2 regions of the Streptosporangium sp. NPDC049248 genome follow, and region 1 is predicted to be linked to the other one. Evidence: riboswitches for the same ligand, from Rfam matches in the RefSeq annotation. Region 1 holds a riboswitch; the other holds the start of a gene.
The links. Region 1 has a riboswitch for glycine ahead of gcvT (glycine cleavage system aminomethyltransferase GcvT). Riboswitches for the same ligand answer to the same signal wherever they lie in the genome.

Region 1 (8,976 bases):
GGCAGCCCACCTCGGCCCCGGAGATGGAGGCGTTCTCCTTGAACAGCACGCCGATCGCCCCCGCGGTCAGCAGGAAGCGGATCACTCCCTCGTCATCGGATTCGCGGACGAAGCGGTCGTAGTAGGTGAGCACGGCGGGGATGATGCCCGCGGCGCCGTTGGTGGGCGCGGTGACGATCCGGCCGCCGGCGGCGTTCTCCTCGTTGACCGCGAGGGCGAACAGCGAGACCCAGTCCATCGTCTGCAGCGAGTCCTTCTCTCCAGGCTCGCTCCGCAGCTGCCGGTGGAGCTGGTGGGCGCGGCGGCGGACCTTCAGGCCGCCGGGCAGCACGCCCTCCTTGTCGATGCCCCGTCGCACGCACTCGCTCATCACCTGCCACAGGACGAGCAGCTGGGCGCGGATCTCGGCCTCGGTGCGGCCGAACGCCCGCTCGTTCTCCAGCATCAGCCCGGAGATCGACAGCCCGGTCTCCGCGCACTGGGCGAGCAGTTCCGCGGCCGTGGTGAAGGGGTGCGGCAGGACCGTGTCGTCGGGTTTGATCCGGTCGGCGCCGGTGGCGTTCTCGTCGACGACGAAACCGCCGCCCACCGAGTAGTAGACCTTCTCGCGCAGCGTCTCGCCGGACTCCGACAGGGCGGTGAAGCGCATGCCGTTGGGGTGGTGGGGGAGCGAGATCTTGCGTTCGAAGACGAGGTCCTCGCCGATGACGAAGGGGACCTCGTGGGAGCCGTACAGGCGGACGGTGCCCGAGGCGCGCATGGCGGCCAGCCGCTCGTCGACCGTGTCGACGTCGACCAGCTCGGGTTTCTCGCCCGACAGGCCGAGCAGCACCGCCTTGTCACTGCCGTGGCCCTTGCCGGTCAGCCCGAGCGAGCCGTACAGGACGGCGCTCACCCGCGCGGTCTTCTCCAGCAGCCCGTCCCGGTGCAGGCCCCGGGCGAACTTGTGGGCGGCGGCCATCGGGCCGCCGGTGTGCGAGCTGGACGGGCCGATTCCGATCTTGAAGAGATCGAAGACACTGATCGTCATCTGAATCCTTCCAGCGCGGACGGTCACGCGTGCCCGAGGACGCGCGTGACCGTGACGCGGGGCGTCGAACTTATGACTCACCCGAGGTGAGCGCGGTGTACTCCTCCGGCGACAGCAGGTCGTCGGCGGAGCCCTCAAGACGTACGCGGAACAGCCAGCCGTCACCGTAGGAGTCGCTGTTGACCAGCGAGGGGTCGTCCACGACCGCCTGGTTGACCTCCACGACCTCGCCGGTGACCGGTGCGAAGATGTCGCTCACCGACTTGGTCGACTCGACCTCGCCGACGGCGTCACCGGTGGCGATCGACGCGCCGACCTCGGGTACCTGCACGTAGACCACGTCGCCGAGCGCCTCGGCGGCGTAGGCGGTGATGCCCACGGTGAGGGTCAGGCCGTCGTCGACGCCGCCGATCCACTCGTGTTCCTTGGTGTAGTGCAGGTCCTCGGGAATGCTGCTCATTTTTTCCTCCTGTAGAAAGGCAGTTCGACGACCTCGACCGGCTCGCGGCTGCCCCGGATGTCGACGGCCAGCCCCGACGACAGGCCGCTGTCCACGTAGGCCATGGCGATGGGCCTGCCCAGTGTCTGGGAGGGCGCCCCGCTGGTGACCTCCCCGGCGACCGTGCCGTCGTCGGCGACCACCACCGGATACCCGTGCCGGGGCACCCTGCGGCCGCCTCCGACCAGGCCGACCAGACGACGGGCCGGCGGGACGTCCCTGAGCGGTTCGAGGGCGGCCCGGCCGACGAAGTCGCCCGGCTTGTCAAACCTCACCACACGGCCGAGCCCGGCGTCGAACGGAGTGCGGTCCGCGGAGAGTTCGTTGCCGTAGAGCGGCATACCGGCCTCCAGACGGAGGGTGTCGCGCGCGGACAGTCCGGCGGGGACCAGCCCGTGCGGTGCGCCCGCCTCGGTGAGGGCGGCCCAGAGGGGTTCCGCCGCCGAGGCCGCGACGAACAGCTCGAAGCCGTCCTCGCCGGTGTATCCGGTGCGGGCGACGAGGGCCTCGTGGCCGGCCACCACGGCGGGCAGGCCCGCGTAGTACCCGAGCCCGTCCAGGTCGGCGTCGGTGAGAGTGCTCAGGATCTCCACCGAGCGCGGCCCCTGGATCGCGACCAGCGCGTACTCCTCGGAGCGGTCCCGCACCGCGGCGTCGAAGTCCTTGGCGCGCTCGGTCAGCTCGGCGGCCACCCGGGGGTAGTTGGAGGCGTTGGCGACGACCATGAACTCCTCGGGGGCCAGCCGGTAGACGATCAGGTCGTCCAGCACGCCGCCTCCGGCGTCGACGATCATCGTGTAGCGGGCGCGGCCGGGTGCCAGCGCGGAGAGGTGGCCGACCAGCGCGTAGTCGAGGGCCTCGGCGGCCTGCGGGCCGGTCACGAAGATCTCCCCCATGTGGGAGAGGTCGAACAGGCCGGCCGCCTGGCGGACCGCGTTGTGCTCGGCGGACTCGCTGCCGTAGCGGAGCGGCATCAGCCAGCCCGCGAAGTCGGTCAGCGTCGCGCCGAGGGACTCGTGCACGCCGCGCAGCGGCGTAGGTCGGGACATGTTCGCACCTCAGACAAGGGACAGATGAGATCATCCTCCCCCTCTGTCATTGGTGCCTGAGAGTTTCATCCGGGTTTTGCCGGACTTTCACCTTCGGCGAGGTCGTGGGACCTGCTTTCCAGAGGCACCTACCCGCACGGTCCTTTGCCTTGAGAGGTTCGCGGGGAGGGCTTGCTCCTTCAGGGGTCCTGGCCTGGATGTCAGGACACTCTCCCGCGCGGGGTTCATCGGTGTCGTCGGCCAGCCTAACCGCCCGCACCGGCCGAGCGAAATCCCCTCGGGCCCGCCGGCCGGGATCAGGCACCCTCGCCCAGTGCCCGGAGACCATCGCCCTCGGGCCCTACGGTGTGCACGTCCGCGCCGGCGGCGGCCATCGCCGCCAGGCGCTCCTCGGCGCCGTCGACGATCTGCAGGTCGGCTCTGGTGTGCGCGATGGCCGCGTCGACGAGCAGGGACACCAGAGGGTCGCCCTGCTCGCGGCGCAGGCGGGTCAGCGCCGCCAGGTCAGAGAGGTAGGCCTGGCGCTGCGCGGACACGAACGAGCCGAGCGCGTCCGTGCCCAGCCGGGTGGCCGCGAGCAGCTTGAGGAACAGTTCGTCCCGGAACCCCGACGAGCGGACCCAGGGAGCGCCCGCCCACTCCCGCAGCTCACCGGCGCCGCTCTCGGTCAGCCGGTACAGCGTCTTGTCCGGGCGGTCGCTCTGGGGCACGTGGCTGCGGGTCACGTGGCCGTCCCTGACCAGCCGGTCCAGGATCTGGTACAGGTGCCCGATGTTGAGGCCGCCCCACTGGGGGCCGACCGCCGCCTCGAACCGGGCCTTGAGTTCGTAGCCGTGGCTGGGCCCGTCGGCCAGCAGGGTGAGCACGGCATGGCTGAGTGGCATGATTCCTACATTGTCACAAGTTAGGAACTTCACGGACCCCCCTGCATTGTGACAATGTATCGGCCATGAGCGTTGAAGTCAGCCTGCGAGGCGTCAGCCGGGTACACGGCTCCACCCGGGCACTCGACGAGGTCGGCCTGGAGGTCGAGGCCGGTCAGGCGGTCGCGTTCACCGGGCCCTCGGGAGCGGGCAAGTCCACGCTCCTCCATCTCGTCGGTGCGATGGATCTCCCCGACGGGGGTGAGATCCACGTCGGAGGGAGGCGCGTCGACGATCTCGGGCGCCGGGGTCTCGACCGGCACCGGCGCGCGGTGGGCTTCGTCTTCCAGCGCTTCCACCTGCTCCCGGCGCTGAGCCTGCTGGACAATGTGCTCGCCCCCGTGCTGCCGCTCAGGGTGGGCTTCGACCGCCGGGCCCGCGCCAGGGAACTGCTGGCCGCGGTCGGGCTGGCCGACCGGGAACGGGCGCTGCCCGGCGAGCTCTCCGGCGGGCAGCAGCAGCGGGTGGCGATCGCCCGGGCGCTGATCGCCCACCCGCCTCTGCTCCTGGCGGACGAGCCCACCGGCAACCTCGACAGCGTCACCGGCCAGGAGATCGTGGACCTGCTGTTCTCCCTGCGGGAGGAGTACGGCATGACCATGCTGGTCGCCACCCACAACCCCGAGGTGGCGGCGGCGTGCGACCGGGTGGTCCGGATGCGGGACGGCCGGATCACCGGTGACGACCGGGTGACGCCCGCCCAGGACGTGCTCGGCCGGATCGGGCGGCTCGGATGACCCGCCTGGTCTGGGCCCAGCTTCGCCACCGGCTTGCCCGGGCACTGGTGCTCCTGCTCGGCATCGTGGTCGCGGCCACCGGGTTCACCGTGCTGACCGGCACCGCCGAGACCCAGCGTCTGGAGATCATCGGCACCGTCGGGGAGAACTTCCGCGCGCAGTACGACATCCTGGTCCGTCCGAAGAACTCGGCCACCACCATCGAGCGGTCGCAGGGGCTGGTCCGCGCCAACTACCTGTCGGGCATCTTCGGAGGGATCACCTTCGACCAGTACGAGCGGATCAAGCGGGTCAACGGCGTCGAGGTCGCCGCCCCGATCGGCATGATCGGTCATGTCGTGCACACGGCAGCTGTCCGGGTCGACGTGACGGACCTGCTGCACGAGGGCGACCGCACGCTGCTGCGCGTGGAGCGCACCCGGGTCACCGACCGGGGCCTCACCCGGATCCCGTTCCTGCAGCCCCGGTACGAGTACGTCACCCGCCGCCCCGTCACGCTCGACTTCACAGAGGTCGCGGACGGGGGCGAGTACGTCGAGGCGGCCGAGGAGGAACTGCCCGGCGGCCGGCGGGTCCGGTTGGCGACCTCGCTCGGCTGGTCGCAGGACCCGGCGAGGACCAGCCCGTTCCCCTCCGAGCGGACGCTGCCCGACCGCGGCTACTGGTCCACGCGGACCGGTCTGGGCGACATCGGCGGATACTTCTGGGACGGATTGAAGCCCGGCCAGGCGGGCGTGCCGCTCTACCAGGAGTTCCCGTTCGTGCTCGCGGCCGTCGACCCGGATGCCGAGGCCCGGCTGGCCGGGTTGGCGGGGGCGATGGTCGAGGGACGTTACCTCACGGCGAAGGCGGCCAAAGACGATCCCAACGAGATCCCGCTGATCGCGGCCTCGGTGCCCTACGCGGACCAGCGGGACGAGGTCGTGATCCGGCGGCTGCCCGCCGAGGCGGCCGAGAAGGTCACCGAGGGCGTGCCGGCCAAGAGGCTCCTGCCCTATCTCGCCGCGAACCGGGGCGAGGAGGTCAGACGTCTCACCCTCGACGCCGGACAGGTCTACGAGTCGATGCTCGACCGGTGGTCGGATCTGTCGGACGGGCACTACGTGCCGTTGACGAGGTACTGGGCATCCGGGCCCGTCGAGTACCGGCAACGGGGAGCTCGTGAGCTCGCCGCGCTCCCGGTGCGGAACGGGTCCGGTGTCTGGAAGGATCCGTGGTTCTCGGGGGTGGCGGGTGTGGCCAAGGACTCTCCGGGCGCGACGGTCGGGGCATCCGACACCCAGTTCCGCACGCTGAACCGCAGGGCGGTCTCCAGACGCCACACCGGGGACCTCAAGTCCCGCGTCGTCGGACGGTTCGACCCGGCCAGGCTGCCCGGTTTCAGCGAGCTGACCCGGCTTCCCATGGAGACCTACAACCCACCGGCCGCCACGCCGGGCGACGGCCGGACCGCCGCGCTCCTCGGCGGACGGGACCTGCTGCCCAACGACAACGTCGCCGGATACCTCCAGACGCCGCCCCTGCTCCTCACCAGCCTGCAGTGGCTGGAGGAGATCGCGGAGAGGACCGAGGGGCGGCCCGCGGCGCGGGCGCCGCTGAGCGTCATACGGGTGCGGGTCGACGGTGTCACCGGGCCCGACCCGGTCAGCCGAGAGCGGATCAGTCAGGTGGCCAGGGACATCGTGGCGGCCACCGGACTGAAGGTGGACATCACGGTCGGCTCGTCGCCGTCGCCGATGACGGTGGACCTGCCCGCCGGGTCCTTCGGGCGTCCCGCGCTGACCCTCCGGGAGGACTGGGTGAACAAGAACGTCGCCTACCGGATCCTGAACGCCGCCGACCGCAAGTCGCTCGTGTTGTTCGTACTGGTCCTGGCCGTCTGCGGGTTGTTCGTGCTCAACGGTGCGGCGGCGGCCGTGCGGGCCAGGAGGTCCGAGCTCGGCGTGCTGGCCTGCCTGGGCTGGTCGCGGCCGAAACTGTTCGGGACCGTGCTCTGCGAGGTCGGCGCCATCGGCCTGCTGGCGGGCCTGCTGTCCGTCGCGCTGGCCTGGCCTGTCGCCCTGTGGTCGGGGGTGGCGCCGCCGGGGCAGCGGGCGTGGCTGGCGGTCCCGGCGGCGGTGACGCTGGCGCTGCTGGCGGGACTGACCCCGGCCTGGCGGGCCTCGCGGGTGCCGCCCGCGGAGGCGGTGCGGCCGGCCGTGCGGTTGCCGCGCAGGGCGCGCTCACCGCGCGGGGTGGCCGGGCTGGCGGTGAGCGGGTTGACCAGGTCCCCCGGGCGGACCCTGCTGGGCGCGGCGACGCTCGCGGCCGCGGTCTTCGGGCTGACGGTGCTGCTCGGCGTCACCTACGGCTTCCGCGGCCGGGTGGTGGGCTCGCTGCTCGGCGACGCCATAGTGGTGCAGGCCCGCCCGGCCGACTACGCGGCTGTCGCGGTGATGTTCGGGCTGGCGGTGCTGGCCGTGGCCGACGTGCTCTACCTGGGGGTACGGGAGCGCGACACCGAACTGGCCGCGCTGCGCGCCTCGGGCTGGTCGGGGGGCTCGCTGGCCCGGCTGATCGTCCTGGAGGGGGCCGGCATCGGTCTGCTCGGCGCCCTCGCCGGGGTCCTGGGCGGGGTGACGGCCGCGTTCGCGCTGGCGGGCGACCTGCCGAGTGCGGTGGTCGTGGGAGCGGCGGTCGCGGCGGTGGTGGCCGTCACGCTCGCGGCCCTGGCCTCCGCCGTTCCCGCCCTGCTGGTGCAGCGGCTCCCGCTGGCCCTGATCCTCACGCGGGAATGAGCCCGGCTCCGGTGCTCCGCTCCACGGTGAGCGGCCTTGTGTCGAGCGGGCCTGGGTCGAGCGGGCCGTTCAGCGGCGGGCGTGCCGGACCAGCGCCTCGAACAGGGCCGGCTCGTCGTCGGTCTCGGGATGCCACTGGACGGCGAGGGCGAACGGATGATCCTCCACCTCCACGGCCTCCACCGTGCCGTCCTCGGCGTGGGCGGTCACGGTCAGGCCCTCGGCGAGCAGGTCGACGGCCTGGTGGTGGTAGTGGGCCACGTCCACGGTCTCGGTTCCGAAGACCTTCGAGGTCAGGCTGCCGGGGGCGAGCCGCACCGGCATCCTGCCGTAGTCGCCGGGGGCCGGGGCGTGCCCCTGGTGGCCCACCACGTCGGGCAGGTGCTGGTGGAGGCCGCCGCCGAGGGCGACGTTCAGGATCTGCATGCCCCTGCAGACGCCGAGGAAGGGCAGGTCCCGCTCCAGCGCCGCCCGGACCAGCCCCAGCTCGGCGTCGTCGCGGAACGGCCGGACGTAGCCGGTCCGCTCGTGCGGCTCCTGCCCGTACCGTTCCGGGCCGACGTCCCCGCCGCCGGCCAGGATCAGCCCGTCCAGGCGATCCACCAGCGTCGCGGGGTCGCCCGCGGGTGGCAGGATCACCGGCTGCCCGCCCGCGCGGGCCACGTGGTCGACGTAGTCGTACGGCAGCAGCGCGGTGGTCGTCTCCCAGACGGTGAACCTCGCGGGCTCGACGTAGCAGGTGATGCCGATGACGGGACGGGACATGATCTCTTTCTCACACGGACGCCGGGGACATGGGACATCCGCCCACGTCCTCGCACGTTATCGGGGCCAGGGTATGGCCTGGGCAAATCCCGCCGCCGCGGGTCGCGAAGGCGGCGGGAGCGGAGCCGGCGGGGAGCGGTCAGAGTGGCGTGACGTAGGCGCCCGAGATGCCGCCGTCCACCAGGAACTCCGAGCCGGTGATGAAGCTCGCGTCGTCCGAGGCGAGGAACGCCACCGCGGCGGCGATCTCGGTCGCCTCGGCGAAGCGGCCGATCGGGATGTGCACCAGGCGGCGCTGTGCCCGCTCGGGGTCCTTGGCGAACAGCTCCTGCAGCAGCGGGGTGTTGACCGGGCCGGGGCAGAGCGCGTTGACCCGGATGCCCTCGCGGGCGAACTGCACGCCCAGCTCGCGCGACATCGCCAGCACCCCGCCCTTGGAGGCGGTGTAGGAGATCTGGCTGGTCGCCGAGCCCATCACGGCCACGAACGACGCGGTGTTGATGATCGACCCCTTGCCCTGCCGCCGCATGTACGGGATGGCGTGCTTGCAGCACAGGTAGACGGAGGTGAGGTTGACCTCCTGGACCCGGCGCCAGGCGTCGAGGCCGGTCTCCAGGATCGAGTCGTCCTCCGGCGGTGAGATGCCCGCGTTGTTGAACGCGATGTCCACGCCGCCGTAGCTGTCGAACGCGGTCTGGAACATCCGGGCGACGTCGTCCTCGCTGGTCACGTCGGCCTTCACGAACAGGCCGCCGACCTCGGCCGCGGCCGCGGCGCCGGTCGTCTCGTCCAGGTCCACGCACACGACGCGGGCGCCCTCCTCGGCGAACCGGCGCGCGGTGGCCAGGCCGATCCCGCTGCCGGCGCCGGTGATGACGGCCACCCGGTCCTGCAAACGCAGCATCGCTTCTACTCCTCGGAAATGAAGACGTTCTTGGTCTCGGTGAACGCGGACAGGGCGTCCGGTCCCAGCTCACGGCCGAGACCCGACTGCTTGAAACCGCCGAACGGGGTCCAGTAGCGGACGCTCGAATGCGAGTTGACGCTCAGGTTGCCTGCCTCGACGGCCCTGGCCATCCGGAGCGCCCGGCCGACGTCACGGGTCCAGATGGACCCGCTCAGGCCGTACGGGGTGTCGTTGGCGATCCGTACGGCGTCCGCCTCGTCGTCGAACGGCAGCACCGACACCACCGGTC
Region 2 (8,976 bases), on a different contig from region 1:
CTCGCAGGCCGCTCGTGCGCACATGAGCATCGGGGAGGTGCTCGCTCTCCTGCAGGGCGAGTTCCCCGATGTCAGCATCTCCAAGATTCGCTTCCTGGAGGGCGAGGGGCTGATCGAGCCGGAGCGCAGTCCCTCCGGTTATCGCAAGTTCACCTACGCCGACGTCGAGCGGCTCCGCTACATCCTCAGCGAGCAGCGTGATCGCTACCTGCCGCTGCGCGTGATCAAGGATCATCTGGAGGCGGCCGACCGCGAGGAGCGCCCGGCGGCCCGGCCGCGGGCCGTCCCCGACGACGCGCCCCCCGAGGTCCGTCTCACCCGCGAGGAGTTCCTCGCCGCCGCCGAGCTCGACGAGGAGACCCTCACGGAGCTGGAGGACTACGGTCTGCTGGCCGCCGTGGCCCGCTACTACGACGCCGAGGCACTGGTCGTGGCCCGCAGTGTGGGCGCCCTGGCCGCCTTCGGCCTGCGCGCCCGCCACCTGCGGGCGGTCAAGGCCGCCGCGGAACGCGAGGCGGGACTGGTGGAACAGGCCGTCGCCCCGCTGCTGCGCCGTCGCGGCCCCGGCGCGATCGACCAGGCGGACGAGACGGCGAGGGAGATCTCCGGTCTCCTGCTGGAATTGCACGCCTCGTTGCTGCGTTCCGGAGTCCGTGGGGCACTGGGCCGGTGAGAGCCTGACCAGGCACTCGTACCCCCACGAGTGTTACGTTGAACAAACCGGTCGGAATCCAGCGAAGACGGAGCAGCCCGTGTTGCAGATGGAGGTCGTGGGCGTTCGAGTTGAAATGCCCTCCAACCAGCCGATCGTCTTGCTGAAAGAGACGCATGGGGAGCGTTACCTACCTATCTGGATCGGCATGACGGAAGCCACGGCGATCGCCATGGCCCAGGCCGAGGAACCACCACCCCGGCCACTTACCCATGACCTGTTCCGGGACGTGCTCGAGGGGCTCGGAGTCAGGTTGAGCACTGTCAACATCGTCGCTTTACGCGACGGCATCTTCTTCGCGGATCTCGTGTTCTCCAACGGGGTCGAGGTGAGCGCGCGTCCTTCCGACTCGATCGCCTTGGCACTTCGCACCGGCGCACGTATCTTCGCGAGTGAGGATGTGGTACGGGAGGCAGGGGTGATCATCCCTGACGACCAGGAGGACGAGGTGGAGAAGTTCAGGGAGTTCCTTGACACGATCACGCCTGAGGACTTCGGCCGCGCGGGGTAGGAATTTCGGTGCATTTACGCTTCACGACGCGCCGGGTGGGGTCGTTGACTGGACTTGGCCCCAGTCCTACGGTGCAAGTGAAACCTGCGGTCGTGCGTAAACCCCCAGATCAGGCCGTGGGATGAGAGAAAGCCGGAGGTCCGCGTGGCGGTCAGCAGCGGCGAGGGTAGAAACGCCGACCAGGATGACCCGGAACGGCGCCAGTCGGCACGTCAGCGCGCGGGTGAAGAGGGTCTGCTGTTCGACGGGGAACCGGTGAAAGTACCCGCCGACATCGGCTACAGGGGGCCGACGGCCTGTTCGGCGGCAGGAATCACCTACCGGCAACTCGACTACTGGGCGCGGACCGGCCTGGTCGAGCCCACCGTGAGAGCCGCCCACGGCTCCGGCTCCCAGCGGCTGTACGGCTTCCGTGACATTCTGGTCCTCAAGGTTGTCAAGCGCCTCCTCGACACCGGCGTCTCCCTCCAGCAGATCCGCATCGCCGTGCAGCACCTGCGGGAGCGGGGCGTCAACGACCTGGCCCAGATCACTCTGATGAGCGACGGGGTGAGCGTCTACGAGTGCACCTCGCCCGACGAGGTCATCGACCTGCTCCAGGGTGGCCAGGGAGTCTTCGGTATCGCGCTGGGACGGGTGTGGCAGGAGGTGGAGGGCTCCCTCGCGGATCTTCCCGGCGAACGCGCGGAGTCGGGCGGGGGCCCTTTAGGCGATCATCAGGCCGATGAGTTGGCCCGTCGCCGCCGAGCGCGACGAACCGGGTAAACTCGGACTTGCCGCTGACCCTGTGCGGGAGAGACCCCGACCGCGATCGGGGCGCCGAAGGAGCAACCTCCCCGGAATCTCTCAGGCACCCTGTACCGCACGGACGAGGCAACTCTGGAAAGCAGGCGCGCCCGCCAGGCGCGTCTCACCGACGGTGCAAGCCTCCCGGCAAGGGCAGGTGAAGCTCTCAGGTAGCGACCACGTCGTGATGACAGTCGTGATGACAGAGGGGGAGAGCCGGCATACGCCCGCGCCCAGCACCGGTCTCCACCCCGCCCGAGAGGCTTCTCATGACCGATCTGTCATCGCTCAGCGAACTCGCTCCCCCGCCGTTCGCGACCCGTCACATCGGGCCCGACGACGCCGACCAGACCCGCATGCTGGAGGCGGTCGGATTCGCCTCCGTCGCCGACCTGGTCGCGGTGGCCGTGCCCGAGGCGATCCGCTCCTTCGCCCGGCTGGGTCTGCCCCCGGCGGCAGGAGAGTCCGAGACCCTCGCCGAGCTGCGAGTCCTCGCCGGGCGCAACACGCTGCTCACCTCGATGATCGGCCTGGGCTACCACGACACGATCACCCCGGGCGTCATCCGCCGCAACCTCCTGGAGAATCCGGGCTGGTACACCGCCTACACGCCCTACCAGCCGGAGATCTCCCAGGGCCGGCTGGAGGCCCTGATCAACTTCCAGACCGTCGTCTCCGACCTGACCGCCCTCGACGTCGCGGGGGCCTCCCTGCTGGACGAGGCCACCGCCGCGGCCGAGGCGATGACCCTGGCCCGCCGCGCGGGCCGCACCCCGTCGAAGGTGTTCGTGGTCGACGCCGACGCGCTGCCGCAGACCAAGGCGGTGTTGCGCACCCGTGCCGAGCCGCTCGGCATCGAGCTGGTCGAGAGCGACCTCACCGGGGAGCTTCCCGACTGCTTCGGCGTGCTCGTGCAGTACCCCGGCGCCAGCGGCAGGATCCGCGACTTCCGAGCCGTCGCCGACGCCGCCCACGCGCGCGGTGCCCAGGTGGTCGCCGCCGCGGACCTGCTCGCCCTCACCCTCCTGGCCGCGCCGGGCGAGCTCGGCGCCGACATCGCGATCGGCTCCTCGCAGCGCTTCGGCGTCCCCCTCGGCTTCGGCGGTCCGCACGCCGCCTACATGGCGGTCCGTGACGGCCTCCAGCGCCAGCTGCCCGGCCGCCTGGTCGGCGTCTCCCAGGACGTCGAGGGACGTCCCGCCTACCGGCTCGCGCTCCAGACCCGTGAGCAGCACATCCGCCGCGAGAAGGCCACCAGCAACATCTGCACCGCGCAGGTGCTGCTCGCCGTGATCGCCGGCATGTACGCCGTCTACCACGGCCCCGAGGGGCTGCGCAGGATCGGCCGCCGCGTCCACCGGCACGCCGTCGTGCTCGCCGAGGGGCTGCGCCAGGGCGGCGTCGAGGTGGTCCACGACACCTTCTTCGACACCGTGCTCGCCCGGGTGCCCGGGCGCGCCGCCGAAGTCGTCGCCGCGGCCCGGGAGAACGGCGTCAACCTGCGCCTGGTCGACGCCGACCACGTGGGCGTCACCTGCGACGAGAGGACCGAGGTGCTCCATCTGGAGCAGGTCCTGGCCGCCTTCGAGGTCAGCGGCACCGTGCTGGCCGACCTGGACGCCGCCGCGCACGACGCGCTGCCCGGCGCGCTGGCGCGGGTCAGCGACTACCTCACCCACCCGGTCTTCCACAGCCACCGCTCCGAGACGGCCATGCTGCGCTATCTGCGCAGGCTCCAGGACAAGGACGTCGCGCTGGACCGGTCGATGATCCCGCTGGGCTCCTGCACCATGAAGCTCAACGCGACCACCGAGATGGAGCCGATCACCTGGCCGGAGTTCGCCGGGCTGCACCCGTACGCGCCGGAGGACCAGGCGGCGGGCTACGCCGAGCTGGTCGGGGAGCTGGAGCGCTGGCTGGCCGAGGTCACCGGTTATGACGCGGTGTCGATCCAGCCGAACGCCGGCTCCCAGGGCGAGTTCGCCGGCCTTCTGGCGATCCGCGCCTACCATACGGCGCGTGGCGAGTCGGATCGTGACGTCTGCCTGATCCCCTCGTCCGCGCACGGTACCAACGCCGCCAGCGCCGTGATGGCCGGCATGCGCGTCGCCGTGGTCGCCTGCGACGACAACGGCAACGTGGACCTCGACGACCTCGTCGCGAAGATCGAAAAGCACCGCGACCGGCTTGCCGCGATCATGGTGACCTACCCGTCCACGCACGGCGTGTACGAGGAGACGATCGTCGATGTCTGCGAGCTGGTACACGAGGCCGGTGGGCAGGTCTACGTCGACGGCGCGAACCTCAACGCTCTGGTCGGCCTGGCCAGGCCGGGCGAGTTCGGGGCGGACGTCTCCCACCTCAACCTGCACAAGACCTTCTGCATCCCGCACGGCGGCGGCGGCCCCGGTGTCGGCCCGGTCGCGGTCCGCGCCCACCTGGCCGACTACCTGCCAGGCCACCCGCTGCGCGGCGGCTCGGCGGTCGGCCCGGTCTCGGCCGCACCGTACGGCTCCGCCGGCATCCTGCCCATCTCCTGGGCCTACATCCGGATGATGGGCGCCGACGGGCTGAAGGCGGCCACCGAGCAGGCCATCCTGTCGGCCAACTACCTGGCCCGCAGGCTCGCTCCCCACTTCCCGGTTCTCTACACCGGCCGCGGCGGCCTCGTCGCCCACGAGTGCATCATCGATCTGCGCCAGATCACCAAGGAGACCGGCGTGACGGTCGACGACGTGGCCAAGCGCCTCGTCGACTACGGTTTCCACGCCCCGACCATGTCCTTCCCGGTGGCCGGCACGTTGATGATCGAGCCGACCGAGAGCGAGGACCTGGCCGAGCTCGACCGGTTCTGCGAGGCGATGATCGCGATTCGCGGTGAGATCGAGAAGGTCGCCTCCGGCGCCTACGACAGGGTCGACAACCCGCTGCGCAACGCCCCGCACACGGCCGGCAGCCTCGTCGCCGACGAGTGGGGGCACCCCTACACCCGCACCGAGGCGGCCTACCCGTTGCCCTCGCTGCGCGAGGGCAAGTACTGGTCGCCGGTCCGCCGCATCGACCAGGCCTACGGCGACCGCAACCTGGTGTGCTCCTGCCCGCCCCTGGAGGCGTACGAAGACTGATCCTCGCCGCGGCCCGCATCTCGCGAGAACCGCGTATCCGTAGGGAATGCGGGAGGACGGACGGCGCCCCGAGTCGTTAGGCTCGGGGCGTCTCCGTATCCGGGAAGGACCCTGCATGCCTGAGGTGGACACCCGTCCCTTGGACACCGCGCGAAGACTGGCCGAGTCCGGCGACCTCGACGGCGCCGCCGTGATCTTCGCGGAGCTGGCCGCCGACCCCGACGAGCCCGATCGGGCACAGGCGGCGGTGGGTCTCGCCGTGGTGCTCCAGGAGCGCGGAGACGTGCCGGGTTCCCGCGCGGCCGCGCGCACCGCGCTGGCGACAGGGCACCCGGAGTTCGCCGCCCAGGCCGCCTGCCTGCTCGCGGGGAGCTTCGAGCGGGAGGGGATGGCCGACCAGGCCCGCGCCGCCTGGCAGGCCGCGCTGGGCGTCGGCCACCCCGCCTACGTCCCGTCGGCGCACATGGCCCTCGCCAGACTCGCCACGGGCGCGGAGGAGGCCGAACGGTCGCTGCGTGAGGCGTTGGCCACCGGAGACCCGGAGGTCGCTCCTCGTGCCGCTCAGCGGCTGGCGGAGGCGCTCATCGAGGAGGGCGAGCCGGGGGAGGCCGCCCAGGTGCTGCTGGAGGCGCTCTCGGTGCCGGACGCGGCCGAGGTGCCGAGGCTGCGGGTGATGCTCGGCATCGCCCACCTGGAGCTGGCGTGCGCCGAGTTCTCCGGTGCGATCGAGGAGGGCGGCGATGTCGAGACCGGCGCGCTGGCCATCGAGCTCCTGGCCCGCACGCTCCCGCTCAGAGGACGCGGCGAGGACGCCGAGCGCGTCTGGCGCTACGGCCTCGACAGTGCCGACGCCGACCTCGCCGGTGAGGTCCGCCTCCGCCGGGGCCGCGACGTCTGAGTCGCGCGACGTCCGAATCCCGTGGCGCCTGACCCCTGGGACCCCTGGGACGGCTGGGCCCGGACCCCGGGGCGGGGTCCGGCGGGCGGTCCGGAACGGTCAGTCGCGTTCCCGCCGGCGGCTCAGGGCGTGGGCGACGTTGATCGCGACGATGCCGCCCCAGGCCAGCAGCAGTCCGGCGCTGCCCGCCTCGGCCGCCGCGATGGCGGTCAGCGGGATGCCGAAGCCCATCGAGCCGAGCGCGATCGGGATCGAGGGGTTCCCGGCCTTGCGCGCCCCGCGCGCCCCGGCGGCGTGCATCTCGGCGTGCACCCGGTGGGCGATGGTCGCGTCCAGGCGTGACACGAACGACTCGATGAGGGCGGTCTCGTACTCCGGGCCGAGATCACGGCGGGCCTCGAGAGTGGCGCGCATGTCCTGGCGGATATCTTGGTAGTCCTGCACTCTTCGATTGTTCTCCCGCGCCCGGCCGACGGGCATCAGTCGTTAGGACGAGATCCGTGTCCATCTCCGAGCCCATGTCCGGCCCGGCTACCGTCCCGCCTCTGGAGATCGCGACCCCGCACGGCCCGGCCCTGGTGGAGATCGACGAGGTGGCCACCCCGCGCTTCCTGCTGGTGCTCACCCACGGCTCGGCCGGGGGAGTGGACGCCCCCGACCTGCTGGCGGTGCGGGACGCCGTGACGGCGGTCGGCGGGACCGTCGCACGGGTGCTCCAGCCGTTCCGGATGCGCGGTGCCCGGGCGCCGGGTTCGGCGGCCAGACAGGACGAGGCGTGGGAGACGCTGGTGGCCGTCCTGCACGAGCGCTACCCGGGGCTGCCGCTCGCGCAGGGCGGGAGGAGTAACGGGGCCAGGGTCGCCTGCCGTACGGCCCGCCGGGTCGGGGCCCGCCTGGTCGTCGCGCTGGCCTTTCCGTTGCACCCGCCGGGCAGGCCGGAGCGGTCACGCGCCGGGGAGCTGCGCGCGGCGGGTGTGGACGTGCTGGTGGTGAACGGAGACCGGGACCCGTTCGGCGTGCCCGAAGCGGCGGATGCCGCGCGCCTGGTCGTGCTGCCGGGACAGGGCCACGACCTCGGGAAGGACCCTGCCAGGGTGGGCGAGGTGGTCGCCGAATGGCTCGACGCGAGGATGCGGCCGGGCCCGGTGTGAGTTCGGTGTGAGTGCCGTCAGGCGACGCCGGCCAGTGGCCGGTGCGGCTCGATGACGGCGCCGTCGGGGAGGAGCTCGCCGGTGTCTTCGAACAGCACCACACCGTTGCAGAGCAGGCTCCAGCCCTGCTCGGGGTGGGCCGCCATGGTGCGGGCGGCTTCGCGGTCCAGCGCCTCGGCGGGCGGACAGGACGGCTCGTGCGGGCACATCGGCGTGCCTCCGGATCTCTCGTGTCGGCTCGCCCGGGTCACACCGGGTACGGGGTGGGCATCGGGCATCCGGCGGGCACCGTCACCGATGGGTCTCCGTTCCCACGCATGACGGGGACGAGCATCTGAATGTTGACATATGGCCATGCGAGCCCTGATAGAGCGAGGCTCGCACATCAAGCAGATCAAGTGTGCGATCGATCGCACCTCGGCGACATAGCCCGTTAGGACTGTTTACGAACTGGTAGAGGGCCAGTCCGTCAGGGCTTTATCGGGGGATGTGACCTATAACACAGCATGCCTCATATAAGGATATTCGGCCAAGGGCGACACGCCGCGAGTCGGGTAAACGATCGATTACAACTTCCTGACGTGCGCCGATGCGGGCCTTCGCCGCTTACCGGCTACCGCCTGCCCAGGCCGGCCAGGAGCGCGTCCAGCCCGTACTCGAAGTCGGTGTCCGCCCCGGGGCTGCCGCCTCCCTGCGAGGGGGGGCGCCACGGCTCGTTCTCGTCGCCGGAGGGCTCGGCCCAGCCCGACTGCTGCACCTCCACCGCCACCGCGCCGAAGACGTAGGCCCTCAGCGCCCGCACCGCTCCCGCCGCGTCGGCCAGCCCCGCGTCGGCCAGTTGGTCGGTCTGCTCCCTGATCGCGATCGCGGCCCGGCCTCTCGGGGGCTTGGTCAGGGCCAGCGCCAGCACCCCCGGGTGCTCCCTGAGCGCGGCGCGGCTCGCCCGGCACCAGGCCCTCGCGCTCTCCTGCCAGCTCTCGCCGGGCTCGACGTGGACCGTGGTGACATGCTCGGCCAGCGCGTCCATGAGGGCGTCCTTGCCGCGGGGCAGGTGGTGGTAGATGGCCATCGCCTCCACCTGGAGCGCGTCGCCCAGCCGTCGCATGGTCAGGCGCCGGAGCCCCTGGCCGTCGGCGATGTGGAGGGCGGCGTCGATGATGCGCTCCCTGGAGAGCGGGATGGGTGGTCGCTTGGCAGGCATGGGGGCATCCTGTCACCGGTGACCTTACTGCGTAAAGGAAGGCGCGCCGGACAGATCGATCCGCTTCGCACACGGCCGTTCCGTGCGCGCCCGATACCGGGAGCCGGCTCCCGGCACGGCCGATCCCGAGTACCTGAGGTGGGGACGAACGGCGTAGGCTACGACCGGTGACCTGCCGGAGGCGACCCGGCGACCGGTGAGAGAGGGCAGAAGATGGCGTTTTTCCGACCGAGCGTGAGCCGGGAGGCGGAGGTTCGCTACCACGCTGACCAGGAGGTCGGGAAGGGCTTCCCCGAGCTTCTGGAGAAGGCGCGCGCGGCCGAGGCCGACCTGCGCCGGGCGCAGGCCGACCTGGCTTCCGTGCAGGAACTGCGAGCCGCCGGGCTGGCCTTCGACAGGGCGCTGACCGAGGCTCTGCGCGCGGCCGAGGCCAACCAGCGTGCGACGTTCGGCATCAAGTCGTACGACGACCGCATCCGCCGTCGCAAGGGCAGGGCCACCCCCCGGGGTGCCGAGTGGACCGCCGAGGTGAACCGCCTGCGCACCCTGCGCGAGCAGAACCGGCTGACCGGCATTCCCCGGGTCCCGCGCC

Region 2: it holds a riboswitch for glycine, as region 1 does, so the genes downstream of both, gcvP (aminomethyl-transferring glycine dehydrogenase) here and gcvT (glycine cleavage system aminomethyltransferase GcvT) in region 1, are expected to answer to the same signal.

What each region holds. Positions count from the first base shown of each region.
Region 1 is NZ_JBFAQY010000010.1:179,383-188,358, reverse strand. Features, by position in the region: gene AB0K21_RS20475 (L-serine ammonia-lyase) at 1-1,030, opposite strand, end outside; gene gcvH (glycine cleavage system protein GcvH) at 1,101-1,490, opposite strand; gene gcvT (glycine cleavage system aminomethyltransferase GcvT) at 1,487-2,578, opposite strand; glycine riboswitch at 2,619-2,703, opposite strand; glycine riboswitch at 2,706-2,804, opposite strand; gene AB0K21_RS20460 (PadR family transcriptional regulator) at 2,875-3,462, opposite strand; gene AB0K21_RS20455 (ABC transporter ATP-binding protein) at 3,528-4,238, shown strand; gene AB0K21_RS20450 (FtsX-like permease family protein) at 4,235-7,015, shown strand; gene AB0K21_RS20445 (gamma-glutamyl-gamma-aminobutyrate hydrolase family protein) at 7,085-7,780, opposite strand; gene AB0K21_RS20440 (3-oxoacyl-ACP reductase) at 7,920-8,684, opposite strand; gene AB0K21_RS20435 (aldehyde dehydrogenase family protein) at 8,690-8,976, opposite strand, start outside.
Region 2 is NZ_JBFAQY010000020.1:130,283-139,258, reverse strand. Features, by position in the region: gene AB0K21_RS30335 (MerR family transcriptional regulator) at 1-673, shown strand, start outside; gene AB0K21_RS30330 (bifunctional nuclease family protein) at 753-1,223, shown strand; gene AB0K21_RS30325 (MerR family transcriptional regulator) at 1,368-1,988, shown strand; glycine riboswitch at 2,004-2,096, shown strand; gene gcvP (aminomethyl-transferring glycine dehydrogenase) at 2,279-5,134, shown strand; gene AB0K21_RS30315 (hypothetical protein) at 5,250-6,032, shown strand; gene AB0K21_RS30310 (hypothetical protein) at 6,132-6,446, opposite strand; gene AB0K21_RS30305 (alpha/beta family hydrolase) at 6,551-7,183, shown strand; gene AB0K21_RS30300 (DUF5999 family protein) at 7,201-7,392, opposite strand; gene AB0K21_RS30295 (TetR/AcrR family transcriptional regulator C-terminal domain-containing protein) at 7,797-8,384, opposite strand; partial or broken gene AB0K21_RS30290 (hypothetical protein) at 8,598-8,976, shown strand, end outside.